2 regions of the Pseudoalteromonas sp. SM9913 genome follow, and region 2 is predicted to be linked to the other one. Evidence: predicted binding sites of a transcription regulator. Region 2 holds the regulator's gene; the other holds the start of a gene.
The links. Region 2 encodes NrdR, which represses ribonucleotide reductase genes. Its sites were predicted from a motif close to AAACACNANATNTNGTGTTT; they were not measured.

Region 1 (9,460 bases), 830 kb from region 2:
GAACCATCTTTAAACAGGTACTCTGCCCATTCTTTTTCTTGCTCTGCAGCGTCTACAAACATTTTGATTGCTTCTTCACGGCACTGTGCAGCAACAATTGCCATTTCAGGGTCGTCTTTGCCATCCTGCATAATATTTAAAATATGCTGAGTGCCTGAAAGGTGAAGCGCTTCATCACGGGCAATAAGCTTAATAATTTTTGCATTGCCTTCCATTAGCTCACGCTCTGCAAACGCAAATGAACACGCAAAGCTGACATAAAAGCGAATAGCTTCAAGAATGTTCACTGACATCATCGCCAGGTACAATTTCTTTTTCAGCTCAAATAAATTAACCACCACGGTTTCACCATTAATGTCATGTTTGCCTTCACCGTACAGGTTGTAAAGCGACACTGAGTTAATTAAATCGTCGTAATAAGTGGTTACGGCATCGGCACGTTCACTAATTTTGTCATTGCTAACAATGTCGTCAAAGATGAGTTCAGGCGCTTGGGTTACGTTACGAATAATATGTGTGTATGAGCGGCTGTGAATGGTTTCACTAAACGCCCATGTTTCAATCCATGTTTCAAGCTCAGGAATTGACACAATTGGCAATAGTGCAACGTTAGGCGAACGGCCTTGAACACTATCAAGCAAAGTTTGGTATTTTAAGTTACTTAAAAAGATATGCTTTTCGTGATCAGGAAGCGCTTGAAAGTCTAAACGGTCTTTACTTACGTCAACTTCTTCAGGACGCCAAAAGAAAGACAATTGTTTTTCAATCAGCTTTTCAAAAATAGGGTATTTTTGTTGATCGTAACGTGACACGTTAACGGTTTGACCAAAAAACATTGGCTCTTGCATTTGGTTATTATGATTTCTGCTAAAAGTAGTATAAGACATGTTTATCACTCAAAAAACTATCACTAAAACTATCAGGACAAAGCGGGCAAGGCGCCCGCTTTAAGTTTAACTATTAAATTTTACACGCGCCGCCTGCACAATCGTCATCTTCCACTTCTGGAGCGTCTTCTTGTGCATCTGATGCGCCATCACGGGTGTTATGGTAGTACAGCGTTTTAACACCTAGCTTGTAGGCACCAAGTAAGTCTTTTAATAAGACTTTCATAGGTACTCTACCGCCTTCGTATTTATTTGGATCATAATTAGTATTTGCTGAAATCGTTTGGTCGATAAATTTCTGCATTATGCCTACTAATTGTAAGTAACCATCGTTAGATGGGATATCCCACAGTAACTCATAGCTATCTTTGAGGCGTTCGTACTCAGGGACAACTTGTTTTAAAATACCGTCTTTACTTGCTTTAACACTAATATGGCCACGCGGTGGCTCAATGCCATTGGTTGCATTAGATATTTGCGATGATGTTTCTGATGGCATTAATGCGCTCAGTGTTGAGTTACGCATACCGTGCTCTTTAATGCTGGCACGTAACGCGTCCCAATCAAGATGAAGTGGTTCATCACAAATTTTATCTAAATCACGCTTGTACGTATCAGTTGGCATAATACCTTGTGAGTACGTTGTTTCGTTAAATTTAGGACAGGCACCACGCTCTTTTGCCAGCTCATTAGATGCTTTCATTAGGTAGTACTGAATCGCTTCAAATGTTCTGTGCGTAAGCGCATTTGCGCTGCCATCTGAATAACGCTTACCGTTTTTAGCTAGGTAGTATGCGTAGTTAATAACGCCTATGCCTAGCGTACGACGTCCCATAGTTGCATTTTTAGCTGCAGGTACTGGGTAGTCTTGGAAATCAAGTAGGTTATCAAGTGCGCGTACCGCAAGCTCAGCTAACTCTTCTAGTTCATCTAAAGACTCAATGGCACCTAAGTTAAACGCAGATAATGTACAAAGTGCAATTTCACCTTCTTCATCATTCACGTTGCTAAGAGGCTTAGTTGGTAACGCAATTTCTAAACATAAGTTAGATTGACGGATCGGAGCCACTTTTGAGATAAACGGACTGTGTGTATTACAGTGGTCAACGTTTTGTAAGTAAATACGACCCGTGCTAGCACGTTCTTGAGCAAACATAGAGAACAGCTCAATTGCTTTAATTCGTTTTTTACGAATTGACTCGTCTTGCTCATATTTTACATATAGCGCGTCAAACTCGTCTTGATCTTCAAAAAATGCATCGTAAAGGCCAGGCACATCAGAGGGGCTGAATAACGTAATGTAATCATCTTTAATTAAACGTGAGTACATGAGTTTATTAAACTGTACGCCGTAATCTAAGTGACGTACGCGGTTATCATCAACGCCACGGTTGTTTTTAAGCACTAATAAGTTTTCAACTTCTAAATGCCAAAGCGGGTAGAAAAGGGTTGCTGCGCCACCACGTACACCGCCTTGCGAACAGCTTTTAACCGCTGTTTGAAAGTGCTTATAAAACGGAATACAGCCAGTGTGATACGCTTCACCGTTACGAATAGGGCTACCTAATGCACGAATACGACCTGCATTAATACCAATACCAGCACGTTGAGAAACGTATTTAACAATTGCTGATGATGTAGCATTAATTGAGTCTAGGCTATCGCCACACTCAATAAGTACACATGAGCTAAACTGGCGTGTTGGTGTACGTACGCCCGACATAATTGGCGTAGGTAAAGAAATTTTAAATAATGAAACCGCATCATAAAAACGTTTAATATAATCAATGCGCGTGTCACGAGGGTAATCAGAGAATAAGCTTGCGGCCACTAAAATATATAAAAACTGCGCGCTTTCATAAATCTCACCCGTTACACGGTTTTGGACAAGGTATTTACCTTCAAGTTGCTTTACCGCTGCGTAGCTAAAGTTAAGATCGCGAGAATGATCTAAGTACGCATCTAGCTCATCTAATTCTTGCTCTGTGTAATCAACGAGTAAATGTGCATCGTAGCGTTTTTGTTCAACCATGTTAGTAACATGGTCAAAAAGACGCGGTGGCTCAAACTGGCCATAGGCTTTTTTACGTAAATGGAATACAGCTAAACGAGCAGCAAGATACTGATAATCAGGTGATTCTTTTGAGATCTGATCCGCAGCGGCTTTAATAATCGTTTCGTGGATGTCTTTAGTACGAATACCGTCATAAAATTGAATATGCGATTTAAGTTCAACTTGTGAAACCGAAACGTTATTTAAACCTTCGGCGGCCCATTCAATAACGCGATGGATCTTATCAAGATCGAGTGGCTCTTTACGACCGTCACGTTTGCTTACAGATAACTGTTGGTTCATAGCTTTGCCTGTATTCCTTGGGAATTAAATATTTTTGACCAATGCGTGCACCTAAAAAAGCACAGTGCCTATTCGTTTATTGTTATTTTCACCGGTTTGGTGAATTTAATTGAATAACATTTAGCCACAATATCTGGTGTTGTTCAAATTAGAGATCACAAGATAGTGTGGTCTGGGATCTTTTGCAAGGGACAGAAACCGCTCTCATTGTGGATAACGTTGGGATAACGCAATTGTGTTAGTAGGCATTAACCTTTGATCATTCGGTTAAGTTGAAATTTGTAAAAATCAACTAAGGAAAGATTAAATTTACGCTTTTTTAAAATAAATTTTGTCTGCTTTTTTTATCATCAAGCTTTGCGTAAAAACTAACACAATCACAATATGTAGTGTTTATTAATTAACATGGCACTATATGTGGTTAAATGCATCTATAGGACTGTGCCAATTAAAATCCGCATTCCAAGCCAATGCCTCGTCAACACTCGGTACATATCCCCATAGTGCGGTTGCGGTGTGCATATTGGCTGCTTTACCTGCTTGAATGTCACGCTGCGCATCACCTATATATAAGCAACGCGAAGGATCTACACTCATTTGCTCAGCGCAATACAGTAAAGGAAGGGGTGAGGGTTTGGATTGCGCTAAAGTATCGCCGCTCACCACAATACGTGCATTTTTTAATGCAGGAATCGCCTTGACTAAAGGATCAGTTAAAAATCCGGGCTTATTAGTCATAATTCCCCAGGGTATTGCTTTGTTATCAAGTGCGATTAATAATTGCTCTATTCCTACAAAACATCGAGTATGGGTAGCAATATTGGCAGCATATTGCGTGACTAGCTCATGTAAAAGTTGCTCTTGCGGCTGTTGTGCCCAGCTTTCTTTAAAACCAGCAGCCAATAAAGCGGCAGCACCGTTTGAAGCCGCGGGGCGATATATATCACTGCCCACTTGGGGTTGTTGATGATTTTGCAGCACGGTGTTTAGTGCGGCGCCTAAATCATCAGCGGTATCGAGTAAAGTGCCATCTAAGTCAAACAGCAATGCTTGATATTCCATTGGGGCAATGGGGGTTTGAGAGCTTGCCATCACGCTAACTTCTCAAAATGCAGCATATAATTTACGCTTACATCATCATTCATTGTGTATTGCTTAGAAAGCGGGTTGTAACTTAAACCAGCACTGGCACGTACTTTTAAGCCAGCTTGCTCTGCCCATGCAATTAATTGTGCAGGTTTAATAAATTTTTTATGGTCGTGCGTACCTTCGGGGACCATTTTTAACAGTTTTTCTGCCCCGACAATAGCGTATAAGTAAGCTTTTGGGGTTTTATTAAGAGTAGAGAAAAAAACATCAGCCCCCGGTTTTGCCAATTTAGCCACCGCATGAATAATAGATGCAGGGTCGGGGACGTGCTCTAACATTTCCATACAAGTGATCACATCAAAGCGCTCAGGGTGCTCATCTGCAAACTGCTCTGCAGGTACTTTTATATACTCAACGGGGACACTTGTTTCTAAGCTGTGTAACTTGGCGATAGTTAAAGGCTCTTGGCCCATATCGATACCTGTTACGTTTGCGCCCATTCGCGCCATGCTGTGACTTAAAATGCCACCACCACATCCTACATCGAGGGTTTCTTTATCAAATAATCCTTTGGTTTTGTCTGCGATGAAATCTAATCGTAATGGATTAATTTCGTGAAGCGGCTTAAATTCGCCTTCTAAATCCCACCAACGTTCTGCGATGGCTTCAAACTTTGCTATTTCTGCGTTATCTACATTTTGATGTTCGGTCATAAAATACTTCCTCGTCAATCTGAGGCCATTATATAGGCCTAAATTGATAAATCGCAAAGTTTTGCGCCTGTAAATTAAAATTAATTGTGATAGCATGGTTACTTAGAAATAATAACAAACACTCTTAATACCTAATACTGGGTTGTTAAGAGCTGATACTGAAGGAATGTGATATCAAATGACTGATCTCGCCAATGAAATTCTGCCAGTCAATATTGAAGACGAGTTAAAAAACTCCTACTTAGATTACGCCATGAGTGTAATTGTAGGACGTGCATTACCAGACGTACGTGACGGTTTAAAACCTGTTCACCGCCGCGTTTTGTTTGCAATGAACGAGCTTAGTAATGACTGGAACAAGCCTTACAAAAAATCGGCCCGTGTGGTCGGTGACGTAATCGGTAAATACCACCCACACGGCGACAGTGCAGTTTATGACACCATCGTACGTATGGCTCAGCCATTCTCACTGCGTTACATGCTAGTAGATGGTCAGGGTAACTTTGGTTCGGTTGATGGTGATTCAGCAGCGGCAATGCGTTATACAGAAGTACGTATGGCAAAAATGTCGCACGAATTATTAGCCGATCTTGAAAAAGAAACGGTTGATTTTGTGCCTAACTACGATGGCACAGAGCAAATTCCTGATGTGTTACCCACTAAAATACCTAACCTGTTAGTTAATGGTTCATCGGGTATTGCGGTTGGTATGGCAACAAATATTCCGCCACATAACTTAACAGAAGTCGTGAATGGCTGTTTAGCGCTTATTCAAAACCCTGAATTGACCATTACTGAGTTAATGGATTACATTCCTGGGCCTGATTTCCCAACTGCGGCGATTATTAACGGTAAAAAAGGCATTGAACAAGCTTATCAAACCGGTCGTGGTAAAGTGTACATGCGTGCGCGTGCTGACATCGAAACCGATGAAAAGACGGGTCGCGAAACCATTATTGTTCATGAAATCCCTTACCAAGTTAACAAAGCACGTTTGATTGAAAAAATCGCCGAGCTAGTTAAAGATAAAAAAATTGAAGGGATCAGCGCATTACGTGATGAATCAGATAAAGATGGTATGCGTATCGTTATCGAGATCAAACGTGGTGACGTAGGTGAAGTTATTTTAAACAACCTTTATTCACAAACTCAGTTACAAACTGTGTTTGGTATGAATATGGTTGCGTTAATTAATAACCAACCTAAGTGTTTCAACTTAAAAGAAATGCTTGAAGAATTTATTATTCACCGCCGTGAAGTTGTTACCCGTCGTACGGTATTTGATTTACGCAAAGCCCGCGACCGTGCGCATACGCTAGAAGGTTTAGCGATTGCACTGGCTAACATTGACCCAATTATCGAACTTATTCGTAAGTCGCCAACACCTGCTGAAGCAAAAGTTGCATTAACAGCGCGTCCATGGGAATTAGGTAATGTTAAAGCCATGCTTGATAAAGCAGGCGAAGACAACGTAGCACGCCCAGATTGGTTAGCAAGCGAGCTTGGTATTCGTGATGGTCAGTACTATATTTCTGAGCAACAAGCTCAAGCAATATTAGACTTACGTTTACATAAACTTACTGGTCTTGAACACGAAAAAATTCTTACCGAATATCAATCATTACTTGAGTTGATTGCTGAGTTATTATTCATTTTGGCAAATCCAGAGCGTTTAATGGAAGTTATTCGTGATGAGCTCGTTGAAATTAAAGAGCAATATGGTGATGAGCGCCGCACTGAAATAAATGCTGCAGCACATGATATTAGCCTTGAAGATTTAATCAACGAAGAAAACGTAGTTGTTACGCTTTCACATGAAGGGTACGTTAAGTATCAAGCATTAACTGATTACGAAGCGCAGCGTCGTGGTGGTAAAGGTAAATCAGCAACTAAGATGAAAGATGAAGATTTCATTGAACGTTTATTGGTTGCCAATACGCACGATACTATTCTTTGTTTCTCTACAGCGGGTCGTTTATATTGGCTTAAAGTATACCAGTTGCCACTTGCCAGTCGTGCAGCGCGCGGTAAGCCAATTGTTAACTTATTACCACTTGAAGCAGATGAACGTATTACTGCAATCCTGCCAGTACGCGATTATGAAGATGATAAATACATCTTTATGGCGACGGCGTTCGGTACGGTTAAGAAGACGCCATTAACGGCATACAGTCGTCAACGTGCAAGCGGTATTATTGCGGTTAACTTAAACGAAGGTGATAGCTTAATCGGTGTTGATATTACCGATGGCAGCAACGAAATTATGTTGTTCACTGATGCGGGTAAAGTTGTTCGCTTTAAAGAAGCTGAAGAAACAGCTGTTGTTGATGAAAATGGTAACCCAGTACTAGACGAAGAAGGCAAACCTGAAATCCGTTTCAAAGGTGTACGTCCTATGGGCCGTACTGCAACGGGTGTTCGTGGTATTAAGATGCCAGACGATCAGCGTGTTGTATCACTTATTGTACCAAAGAATGATGGTGCAATATTAACAGTGACAGAAAATGGCTACGGCAAGCGTACCCAACTTGAAGATTACCCATCTAAGAGTCGTGCAACTCAAGGTGTTGTATCAATCAAAGTGAGTGAGCGTAACGGTGCTGTTGTTGGTGCTGTACAGGTTGATGACAACGACGAAATAATGATTATTTCGAATCGTGGTACCTTAGTACGTACTCGCGTTAATGAAGTTTCTACGGTTGGACGTAACACCCAAGGTGTTATTTTGATCAGAACTATTGACGAAGAGCAAGTAGTTGGTTTACAACGTATAGAAGAAATTGAAGTGACTGAAAGTGACTTGGTTGATATCGAAGACGTTGAAACAGTAGATACAGTTATTGATGAAGTGGCGGATGACAATCCTCCTTCAGAATAATTAGATTGAAAAAAGCGGCCTTGGCCGCTTTTTTTATGTGGTTGAAAAAAATTAAATTAGTTTAATTCAAGTTAAATTACTGGAATGAGGAAAAGGTAATGAGTATATATAATTTTTGTGCAGGCCCTGCAATGTTACCACCGGCTGTTATGCAAAAAGCGCAAAAAGAGTTTTTAAACTGGCAAGGTCTTGGTGTATCGGTGATGGAAATAAGTCATCGTAGTCATGAATTTTTAGCATTAACCGCTAAATGTGAAGCCAGCCTGCGTCGTTTAATGAATATCAGTGACGAGTTTGAAGTGCTATTTATGCACGGTGGTGGTCGAGGTCAATTCAGTGCCGTACCTTTAAACCTTCATGTTAACGGTAAAAAAGCAGTTTATTGTGAAAATGGCGTTTGGTCAAAAAGTGCAACCAGCGAAGCCGATAAGTTTACAAATACACACGCTGTTGATGTGCGCAATGATGATAACGGCCTGTTTTCTATTAAGCAGGTAGCCGATTGGGTTTTACCTGCTGATGCGTCTTACATTCACTATTGCCCGAATGAAACCGTAGACGGCCTTGAAATATTTGACGTACCCAGTCATCCAACGGCGCCGATTGTGGCCGATATGTCATCGACTATTTTATCGCGCGAAATTGACGTTAATAAATTTGATTTAATCTACGCGGGTGCACAAAAAAATATCGGTCCATCGGGCATTGCTATTGTGATTGTTCGCAAAACGCTACTTGAGCGTGAAGGGCTCGCCAAGCCGGGTATTTTAGATTACGCCCTTGAAGCAAAACAAGGCAGCATGTTTAACACCCCACCGACTTTTGCTTGGTATTTAGCGGCTGAAGTATTTGCATGGCTTGAGCAAACCGGGGGTGTAAAAGCCATGGAAGCTCAAAATATTGCCAAAGCGCAGCTGCTTTATGATTTTATTGATGGTTCAGATTTTTATACCAATAAAGTAGCGAAGCATTGCCGTTCACGTATGAATGTGCCTTTTTGGCTGGTTGATGAAAGCTTTAATGATAAGTTTGTTAAAGAGTCAAAAGAAGCGGGCTTGTTAGCGCTTGAAGGTCATCGTATTGTTGGCGGGATGCGCGCCAGTATTTATAACGCGATGCCATTGGGAGGTGTACAAGCCTTAGTTGACTTTATGGCTAACTTCGCCAAGGAGAATAGTTAATGGAGCAACTTTTCTTAGCCCCTATTTCACAAGTGAATGGCAGTGTGACATTACCGGGTTCAAAGAGTTTATCAAACCGAATTTTATTATTAGCAGCATTATCTAACGGCACCACGGTTGTTGAAAATTTACTCGACAGCGACGATATTCGCCATATGCTGGGTGCGTTAAAGCACTTGGGCGTTAATGTAACGCTTAATACTGAACGCACCGTAGCAACCGTAGAGGGCGTAAGTGGCGTGTTTAATACGCCAACTGAGCCGTTGTTTTTAGGTAATGCAGGTACAGCGTATCGGCCATTAACGGCAGTACTGAGTGCGATTGCTGGTGAGTATGAGTTAATTGGTGAGCCGCGC
Region 2 (9,460 bases):
ACTGCAACATCGGGTGATACCGGGGCTGCCGTAGCGCATGCTTTTTATAACAAACCAAATATTGATGTCGTTATTTTATACCCTAAAGGTAAAATTTCATTAGCGCAGCAAAAGTTATTTACAACGCTTGGTGACAACATTCACTGTTATGCGATTGAGGGTAGTTTTGATGATTGCCAAGAATTGGTTAAAAAATCATTTTTAGATGAAGAGCTAAAATCGAAGTTAGGTTTAAACTCAGCAAATTCAATTAACATTAGCCGTTTAGTCGCGCAGGTGTGTTATTACTTTGAAGCCATTGCACAGCTGCCAAAAGAAAAGCGTGCTACAGCGCATATTTCAGTACCGAGTGGTAACTTTGGTAATGTGTGTGCGGCTATGATTGGCGCGGTTATTGGTATGCCAGTTGGTAAACTAAGTGCGACTACAAACCAAAACGACACAGTACCGCGCTTTATGCTTGATAAAAATTGGACGCCTAATGCGACAATTGAATCGCTTTCAAATGCAATGGATGTGAGTAAACCTAATAACTGGCCACGTGTGCAATCAATGTTAGATAATAACTGGTTTAGTTATGATAACTTTTATTCGGTGAGTGTTGATGAGCAGCAAACACAAACAGTGATGAAAAAAATTCAACAGCTTGGCTATATTGCAGAGCCTCACACCGCAATTGCTTACCAAGGTCTTGTAGAAAATAAGGCAGCAGATGCTGTGGGGATTTTTTTAGCGACTGCGCATCCGGCCAAATTTAAAGACAGCGTTGAGGATATCCTTAATGTTGAATTAGATATGCCAAAGCCGTTAGCTGATGCATTAGCAAAACCGTGTTTAGCCACTGATATGCACAACGATTATGATATTTTGCGTACAGAGTTGTTTAAAAAGCTTGCCTAAAAAAGGCAGATAATAAAAGCGGCTTAGGCCGCTTTTTTGTTTGTTTATGCATCGCTTTAAACATAACGCATAAGCTATATAAATGTAGTAAATAGAATTCATTTAAAATTGTTATTAGTTTATAAAAAAATATCATCATCAAAATGCTGTGAAATAGTTTCAATCCCTGTTTAAATATCCTCAACTTAAGAGCGTAGGCAAAACGTCGTTTTAAGCGTACAATAAAGCCTCTAAAAAATACCCATACACGTTGCCCAGGAGACCCCAATGTTAGAACGTAGCATGAATATTTCGGACTTTGATCCAGAGTTATTTGACGCGATGAGCAAAGAAACATCACGTCAGGAAGAGCATATTGAGTTAATTGCATCTGAAAACTACTGTAGCCCACGCGTACTTGAAGCGCAGGGTTCTCAGCTGACTAACAAATACGCTGAAGGTTACCCGGGCAAACGTTACTACGGTGGCTGTGAGCACGTAGACGTGGTTGAGCAACTTGCTATTGACCGCGCAAATGAATTATTTGGTACAGATTACGCAAACGTACAGCCTCATGCCGGTTCACAAGCGAATGCTGCTGTTTTCCAAGCTCTTTTAAGCCCACTTGATACTGTATTAGGCATGAGCCTAGCGCACGGTGGTCATTTAACGCACGGCTCACACGTTAACTTCTCTGGTAAAACATACAACGCAATTCAGTATGGCCTTAACGAAGAAACTGGCGAAATTGATTACGCACAAGTTGAAGCGTTAGCACTTGAGCACAAACCAAAAATGATCATTGCTGGTTTTTCTGCATACTCAGGTATTGTTGATTGGGCTAAGTTCCGTGAAATTGCAGACAAAGTAGGTGCTTACTTATTTGTTGATATGGCGCACGTTGCAGGTTTAATTGCTGCGGGTGTTTACCCAAGCCCAGTGCCATTTGCTCACGTTGTAACAACCACAACACACAAAACATTAGCGGGTCCTCGCGGTGGTTTAATCATCTCTGCGTGTGGCGATGAAGAAATTTACAAAAAGCTAAACAGCGCTGTTTTCCCAGGTGGCCAAGGTGGTCCTTTATGTCATGTTATTGCTGCTAAAGCGGTTGCATTTAAAGAAGCACTTCAACCTGAGTTTAAAACATACCAAGCACAAGTTGTTAAAAATGCACAAGCAATGGTTGCCGTATTACAAGAGCGCGGCTACAAAGTAGTATCGGGTAAAACTGACAACCACTTATTCTTACTTGATTTAATCGACAAAGATATCACAGGTAAAGATGCAGATGCTGCCCTAGGTAACGCGAATATCACGGTTAACAAAAACTCAGTACCGAACGATCCTCGTTCACCATTTGTTACTTCTGGTTTGCGTATTGGTTCACCAGCAATCACTCGTCGTGGCTTTAAAGAAGCTGAATCAAAAGAGTTAGCGGGCTGGATCTGTGACGTACTAGACAACATCGAAGATGAGTCAGTACAAGCGCAAGTAAAAGAAAAAGTGAAAGCAATTTGTGCAAAATTACCTGTTTACGCTTAATCCAAGAGTAAAATAGTAATTTAGATCACAACTGCACACATTTTTGTTATGATAATGGCCGCTATAATAGCGGCCATTTTTTGTTTTTAAAACGGAAACACACAGTTATGCATTGCCCATTTTGCACCGCCAAAGATACTAAAGTTATTGATTCTCGCCTTGTAGGTGGGGGACACCAAGTACGTAGACGTCGTGAATGTAATGAATGCCACGAACGATTTACCACCTTTGAAGGGGCTGAATTAGTGATGCCACGGGTCATCAAGCAAGATGGCAGCCGCGAACCGTTTAATGAAGATAAGTTACTAAATGGCTTAACTCGCGCCCTCGAAAAACGCCCCGTAAGCACTGAACAAGTTGACGAAGTGGTTAATATTATTAAATCGCAGCTGCGAGCCACTGGCGAACGCGAAGTGTCTAGCCATTTGGTGGGTGAGTGCATTATGGAAGCACTTAAAAAGTTAGATAAAGTGGCCTATGTAAGATTTGCCTCTGTATATCGCTCGTTTGAAGATATACGCGAATTTGGTGAAGAAATAGCCCGCTTAGGGGAATAGTAATGACCAAGCAAAGTTCGTTTTCAGAGGATGATAAACGCTACATGGCTCGCGCTATTGAACTGGCAAAAAAAGGGCGCTTTACCACCACTCCTAATCCTAATGTTGGCTGCGTACTCGTAAAAAATAATAAAATAATAGGTGAAGGATTTCATCGGTTAGCGGGTCAAGGTCATGCAGAGGTAAACGCACTGACTATGGCTGGTGAAAATGCCAAAGGTGCAACCGCTTATGTAACACTTGAGCCTTGCAGTCATTATGGTCGAACACCGCCATGTGCTGAAGGGCTAAAAGCAGCCGGTGTTAAAAAAGTGATTGCCGCAATGGTTGACAGCAACCCGCAAGTTGCAGGCAAAGGTCTGAAAATTTTAGCGGATGCTGGTATAGAAGTCGCTTACGGGTTACTTGAAGCGCAAGCTCGCGCATTAAACTTTGGGTTTTTTAAGCGCATGGAGCAGGGATTACCCTTTGTGACTTGCAAAATGGCCGCAAGTATAGATGGTAAAACGGCGCTTAAAAACGGGCAAAGTAAATGGATAACTGGCCCCGCAGCGCGCCAAGATGTGCAACTATACCGAGCACAAAGCTGTGCAATTTTAACCGGTGCCGATACGGTATTAATGGATGATGCAAAATTAAATGTGCGCCCAGAAGAGTTACCGTATTCTTTACCAACTGATTTACCACTGCGCCAACCGGTTCGCGTTGTTATTGACTCACAAAACAGACTTACCCCTGATCTTGCCTTATTTTCAATTCAAAGTGAGGTGATAATATTTACCACCAAGGTTGATAAATCGCATCAGTGGCCTCATTTTGTTAAACAGATTGAAGTACCTGAAAATAATAATAAAGTAGATTTACTGGCCGTGTTACACACGCTTGCCCAATTGCAGTTTAATAATGTGTGGCTAGAGGCCGGAGCGACACTGGCCGGTAAAATGACAGAACTTGATTTAATTGATGAGTTTGTTTTTTACATTGCTCCTAAATTAATGGGCAGCGATGCTAAAAGTTTACTAAATTTCCCAGAGTTAATGAGTATGCAAAATACCATTAATTTAACTTTTAATGAGTGTGTGCCAATCGGTGATGATTTACGTATCACAGCACTAAAAAAAGCTCATTAATCATTTTATATAAAGAGTAGCACTATGTTTACTGGAATAGTTGAAGCGACAGGTAAAATTGCGTTATTACAAAAAAAACAAGGTGATTTAGCTATTCGTATCCAAAGTAAAAACCTTGATATGAGTGATGTTAAGTTAGGTGACAGTATTGCAACCAATGGTGTCTGCCTGACGGTTGTTGATAAGCATATTGACGGCTTTAGTGCTGACTTATCAAATGAAACGATTAGCTTAACAGGGTTTGCACATTACGCATTAGGGCAAACCGTTAATCTAGAAAAGGCGATGCAACCTGTTTCGCGCCTCGGTGGTCATTTAGTGTCTGGCCATGTAGATGGCATTGCCACTATCACAGCAATTAATGCCAATGCGCGAGCAACAGAATATTGGTTAGCCACCGATGAAAATTTAATGAAATACATTCCTTACAAAGGGTCGGTTTGTATTGATGGTATTAGCCTGACGGTTAATGCAGTTGAAGGTAATAAATTTAAACTGACGATTGTGCCCCACACCAGCGGGCAAACGACCATAGCTGATTTTCAAGTCGGTACCCAAGTTAATTTAGAGGTCGACCAAATAGCACGTTATTTAGAGCGCCTAGTCAGAGGGGCTGAGCAACCTACGGGTTCAGATATTTCGATGAGCTTACTCGCTAAAGCGGGCTTTATAAAATAACGACATTGACAACTTATACGAGCAACTTATGAATTTAAACAGCGCACAAGAAATAATTGATGACATTAAAGCCGGTAAAATGGTTATTTTAATGGATGATGAAGACAGAGAAAATGAAGGCGATTTAATTATTGCTGCTGAACACATTAGTGCAGAAGCGATTAACTTTATGGCGACTCATGGCCGTGGACTAATTTGTTTAACGATGACTCAAGAGCGTTGCTCGCAGCTTGATTTACCATTAATGGTAAAAAATAATGGTGCCGCATTCTCAACTAATTTCACTATGTCGATTGAAGCATCAAAAGGGGTTACCACAGGTATTTCTGCAGCGGATCGTGCCCGCACTGTTCAAGCTGCCATCGCGAAAGGCGCTGTGCCAAGCGATATTGTACAACCAGGTCATATTTTTCCTATTATGGCGCAACCAGGCGGCGTGTTAACACGTGCCGGGCATACAGAAGCAGGGTGTGACTTAGCGCGTTTAGCAGGGCTTGAGCCATCATCAGTGATTGTAGAAATCCTAAATGAAGATGGCACCATGGCGCGTCGTCCTGATTTAGAAGTATTTGCTAAGCAACATGATATTAAAATTGGCACCATTGCTGATTTAATCGAGTACCGCAACCTAAACGAAACCACAATTGAGCAAGTTGCAAAATGTAAATTGCCAACTGAACATGGTGAGTTTGACTTAGTGACATACAAAGACACCATTGATGGGCAGTTACACTATGCATTGCTTAAAGGTGAAATAAAACAACAAGAACCGACCTTAGTACGTGTGCATTTACAAAGTACCTTTAACGATATTTTACTCTCTGATCGCAATGCTGACCGTAGTTGGGGTTTATCGCAAGCAATGGCTTATATTGCTGAGCATAATGGCGCCTTAGTTATTTTAGGTAAGCAAGAAAGCACTGAAGAGTTAGAAGCCACAGTAAAAGCGTTTGCCGCAGCTGATGCGGGTGAAAATGTGACGCCACGTAAATTTCAAGGTACTTCGCGCACCGTAGGTGTGGGTTCGCAAATTCTGGCTGATTTAGGTATTCAAAAAATGCGTTTGATGAGTTTACCTAAAAAATACCATGCATTATCAGGGTTCCATTTAGAAGTGGTTGACTACGTAGAGCCACAATAATTACGCGCTAGGTTATTATTTTATTTATGTGGTATAATGCGCATCAATTTTTGCGCAACCGAAATCGCTTAAACTTATTTTTAGGGTTATCAAATGAAAATTATTGAAGGTAATAAATACGCTCCAGGCAAAAAGTTTGCCATTGTCATTTCTCGTTTTAATGACTTTATTGGTAGTAGCTTGCTTGCAGGTGCTGTTGATGAGCTAAAACGTACTGGTGGAGTATCAGAAGACGATATTACCGTGATTTACGTACCCGGTGCGGTTGAATTACCTTTAGCAGCGAAACGCGTTGCAGCAAAAAAAGAATATGATGCAATTATCGCCTTAGGTGTAGTGATCAGAGGGGGCACGCCTCACTTTGATCTCGTCGCTGGCGAGTCAAATAAAGGGCTTGCACAAGTATCGCTTGAGTATGATATCCCGGTTGCATTTGGCGTATTAACCACTGAAAGCATTGAGCAAGCAATTGAGCGCGCAGGTACCAAAATGGGTAACAAAGGCGGCGAAGCTGCTTTAGGTGCGCTTGAAATGGTTAATGTGTTAGATAAAATTTAAGTTTAAGGAATTTTTGTGAAACCAGCAGCAAGACGTAAAGCACGTATCTTAGCACTTCAAGCCGTGTATTCATGGCAATTAAGCGGCAATGCAATTGCCGATATCGAACAACAAATGTTGATCGAAAACGATGTGACTAAAATTGATGTTGAATATTTTAAAGATTTAGCGCGTGGAGTTGCCGTAAATCATAAGCAACTAGACGAAGCTGTATCGCCTCATTTAACTCGTCCATTTGATGAATTAGACGAAGTTGAACGTGCAATCTTACGTTTAAGCAGCTACGAGCTTAAATTTCGTGAAGATGTTCCTTACAAAGTGGCTATCAATGAAAGCATTGAATTAGCGAAAATGTTTGGCGCTGAAGATAGCCATAAATTTGTAAACGGTGTACTTGATAAAGCTGTAAAACAGTTACGCAAGTCATAACAACTTAAGCTGCATATTAATTCAGTGAGTTGTTATAAATAACCGTTAAAAAGGAGAGCCGGCATAGGCCGGCTTTTTTGTGTATGAAGGAATTTGAATTAATTAATCACTACTTTAAAGGTCGCGGTATCACTCGTCGCGATGTTAATTTAGGGATTGGAGACGACTGTGCGCTTGTCACAGTACCAGCAAACTGTCAGCTTGCTGTAACAACAGATACCTTAGTTGCTGGGGTGCATTTTTTTCATGATATCTCTCCTCGCGCATTAGGGCATCGAGCTCTGGCAGTAAATTTAAGTGATTTAGCTGCCATGGGTGCAGAGCCTACATGGGTATCGGTTGCACTCACGTTGCCAAGTATCGATCCACAATGGATTGCAGAGCTGACTGACGGCATGCATGAAATTGCTGAGTACTTTAATGTACAAATTATTGGTGGCGATACGACTCAAGGTCCACTCAGTATTACTATTTGTGCAAAAGGCACGGTTCCTGAAGGTAAAGCACTGCGTCGAAGTGGCGCAAAAGTGGGCGACTGGATTTTTGTAACCGGACCGCTAGGTGATGCTGGTTTGGCAATTGAGTCAAAAAAACAAGGTTTGCCAGTTGCACCTGAACATTTAAAGCATATTAATAAATGTTTAAACTTTCCAACGCCACGCGTGGCCGCCGGACAAGCTTTGCGTGGCTTAGCGTCATCAGCTATTGATATTTCAGACGGTTTACTTGCTGATTTAGGTCACATTTTGGATTTGTCACAGGTCAGTGCAACAATCAATATTGAAAATGTACCTACTTCTGATGCGATGCAAGCGAGTCTTGATTTTGAGCAACAGCTTCCTTTTATACTCAACTATGGCGATGACTATGAACTACTTTATACCGTCCCAGACAGTAATAAGAGTATGCTCGATATTAAGTTGCGCCAATACGGTGTAGAAGCAACCTGTATCGGCCAAATCAAAAGTGGTGACGGGAATATAGAATTATTACACCAAGGTGAAAAGTTTGTTTTTGAGCACAAAGGCTTTGAGCACTTTTCCAAGGAGCAGGTTTGAATAAAAACCGATTATTTAATTTAAAACGCCCACATCAATTTTTTGGTTTGGGTTTTGGTACAGGGCTTGCGCCTAAAGCCCCAGGTACATTTGGTACTTTAGCGGCGTTACCGTTTATTTTTATTACCATGCATTTTCCGTTATGGTTACAAATTGTATTTGCGGTGGTGATCAGTATATTTGGTATTTGGGCATGTGGAAAAACAGCTGATGACCTCCAAGTTCATGACCACCCCGCTATTGTTTGGGATGAAGTCGCTGGTTACTATATAACGATGATTGGTGCAGCACTGAATTGGCAAACATTATTAGTGGGCTTTTTACTATTTCGCTTTTTTGATATAGCAAAGCCAGGGCCGATTCGTATACTTGATAAACGTGCTCATGGTGGGTTTGGTATTATGGCCGATGATGTACTTGCAGGTATTTTTTCGCTTATTTGTTTGCAAGCATTGATAAAAGTAGGTTTACTACCCTTTTAATTTATTATTTGTTTAACTAGGTGGCAGCACTATGATGCGATTTTTATTGGTTTGTGTACTCTTGATGTGTGCCATGCCAAGTACGGCTTCAATTACTGATTACGTAGTTAAACAATGGAACATTAAAGACGGACTTCCCTCACAATCCCTCAAAAGTGTGGTGCAAGATAACCAAGGCTACATGTGGCTTGGTACGCAATTCGGATTAAGCCGATTTGATGGTAACACTTTTACTAATTACAACACTCAAAATAGTCTGTTTTTACCGAGCAATGGCATCAATAAATTACTGATTGATGGCCAAGGACTATTATGGATAGGCACGAAAAACGGCCTAGTTGTTATAGACCCAGAAAAGCTAACCGCACAAGAGTTTAATATTAAAGGCCCTGTTAGAGATATTCTTGAAGACTCTAAAGGCAGTATTTGGATAGCAGCTAATGGGCTTTATTACATAGACAGAGGCCAGATAGAGCTGCGCGACCAGCTAAACAATCCGAGCCCTATCGTAAATGCCACTGCGATCACCCAAATAGTAGGGTCAGTCAGTAAAATGGCGCTCTCACCAGAGGGAATTTGGCTGGTTAACGACCGTAATTTATTACGCCTGACGCAAAGCGCGTCTGATTTTTCTAAATTGCGCTTAGAGCTTACCGCTAAAGTGGCCTTGCCTGATCGTTTAGCACAAACAATTGTTCACGACTTATCCTTTTTAAATGGCAATTTATATCTTGCTTCTGAGCTAGGCGCTTACTTTTTAGATTTAGATGATGAGCTACGCCCATTTCCGCTGCCTAACGCTAACAACTCAGCCGTTTATAAGTTTATGAGTGATGGCAATGGTGGCTTGTGGGTATCGACTTATGGGCGCTTATTGTTCAGAGGGAAGTCGGATGATTGGCAATGGGTTGAGCCCAGTCAATTAGATCAAAGTATTTGGTTTGCCGATATATTTAGAGATGATGAAAATAATATATGGTTAGCGAGTTTTAGTGAGGGACTT

Region 1: the regulator NrdR is predicted to act here: its motif matches at 3,366-3,385, upstream of nrdA (class 1a ribonucleoside-diphosphate reductase subunit alpha).

Annotation. Positions count from the first base shown of each region.
Region 1 is NC_014803.1:1,579,062-1,588,521, forward strand. Features, by position in the region: gene nrdB (class Ia ribonucleoside-diphosphate reductase subunit beta) at 1-887, opposite strand, end outside; gene nrdA (class 1a ribonucleoside-diphosphate reductase subunit alpha) at 961-3,243, opposite strand; gene PSM_RS07200 (HAD family hydrolase) at 3,655-4,335, opposite strand; gene ubiG (bifunctional 2-polyprenyl-6-hydroxyphenol methylase/3-demethylubiquinol 3-O-methyltransferase UbiG) at 4,335-5,045, opposite strand; gene gyrA (DNA topoisomerase (ATP-hydrolyzing) subunit A) at 5,224-7,923, shown strand; gene serC (3-phosphoserine/phosphohydroxythreonine transaminase) at 8,022-9,104, shown strand; gene aroA (3-phosphoshikimate 1-carboxyvinyltransferase) at 9,104-9,460, shown strand, end outside.
Region 2 is NC_014803.1:751,677-761,136, forward strand. Features, by position in the region: gene thrC (threonine synthase) at 1-900, shown strand, start outside; gene glyA (serine hydroxymethyltransferase) at 1,168-2,424, shown strand; gene nrdR (transcriptional regulator NrdR) at 2,532-2,981, shown strand; gene ribD (bifunctional diaminohydroxyphosphoribosylaminopyrimidine deaminase/5-amino-6-(5-phosphoribosylamino)uracil reductase RibD) at 2,984-4,111, shown strand; gene PSM_RS03475 (riboflavin synthase) at 4,136-4,789, shown strand; gene ribBA (bifunctional 3,4-dihydroxy-2-butanone-4-phosphate synthase/GTP cyclohydrolase II) at 4,818-5,930, shown strand; gene ribH (6,7-dimethyl-8-ribityllumazine synthase) at 6,024-6,488, shown strand; gene nusB (transcription antitermination factor NusB) at 6,504-6,917, shown strand; gene thiL (thiamine-phosphate kinase) at 7,001-7,975, shown strand; gene PSM_RS03500 (phosphatidylglycerophosphatase A family protein) at 7,972-8,457, shown strand; gene PSM_RS03505 (ligand-binding sensor domain-containing diguanylate cyclase) at 8,489-9,460, shown strand, end outside.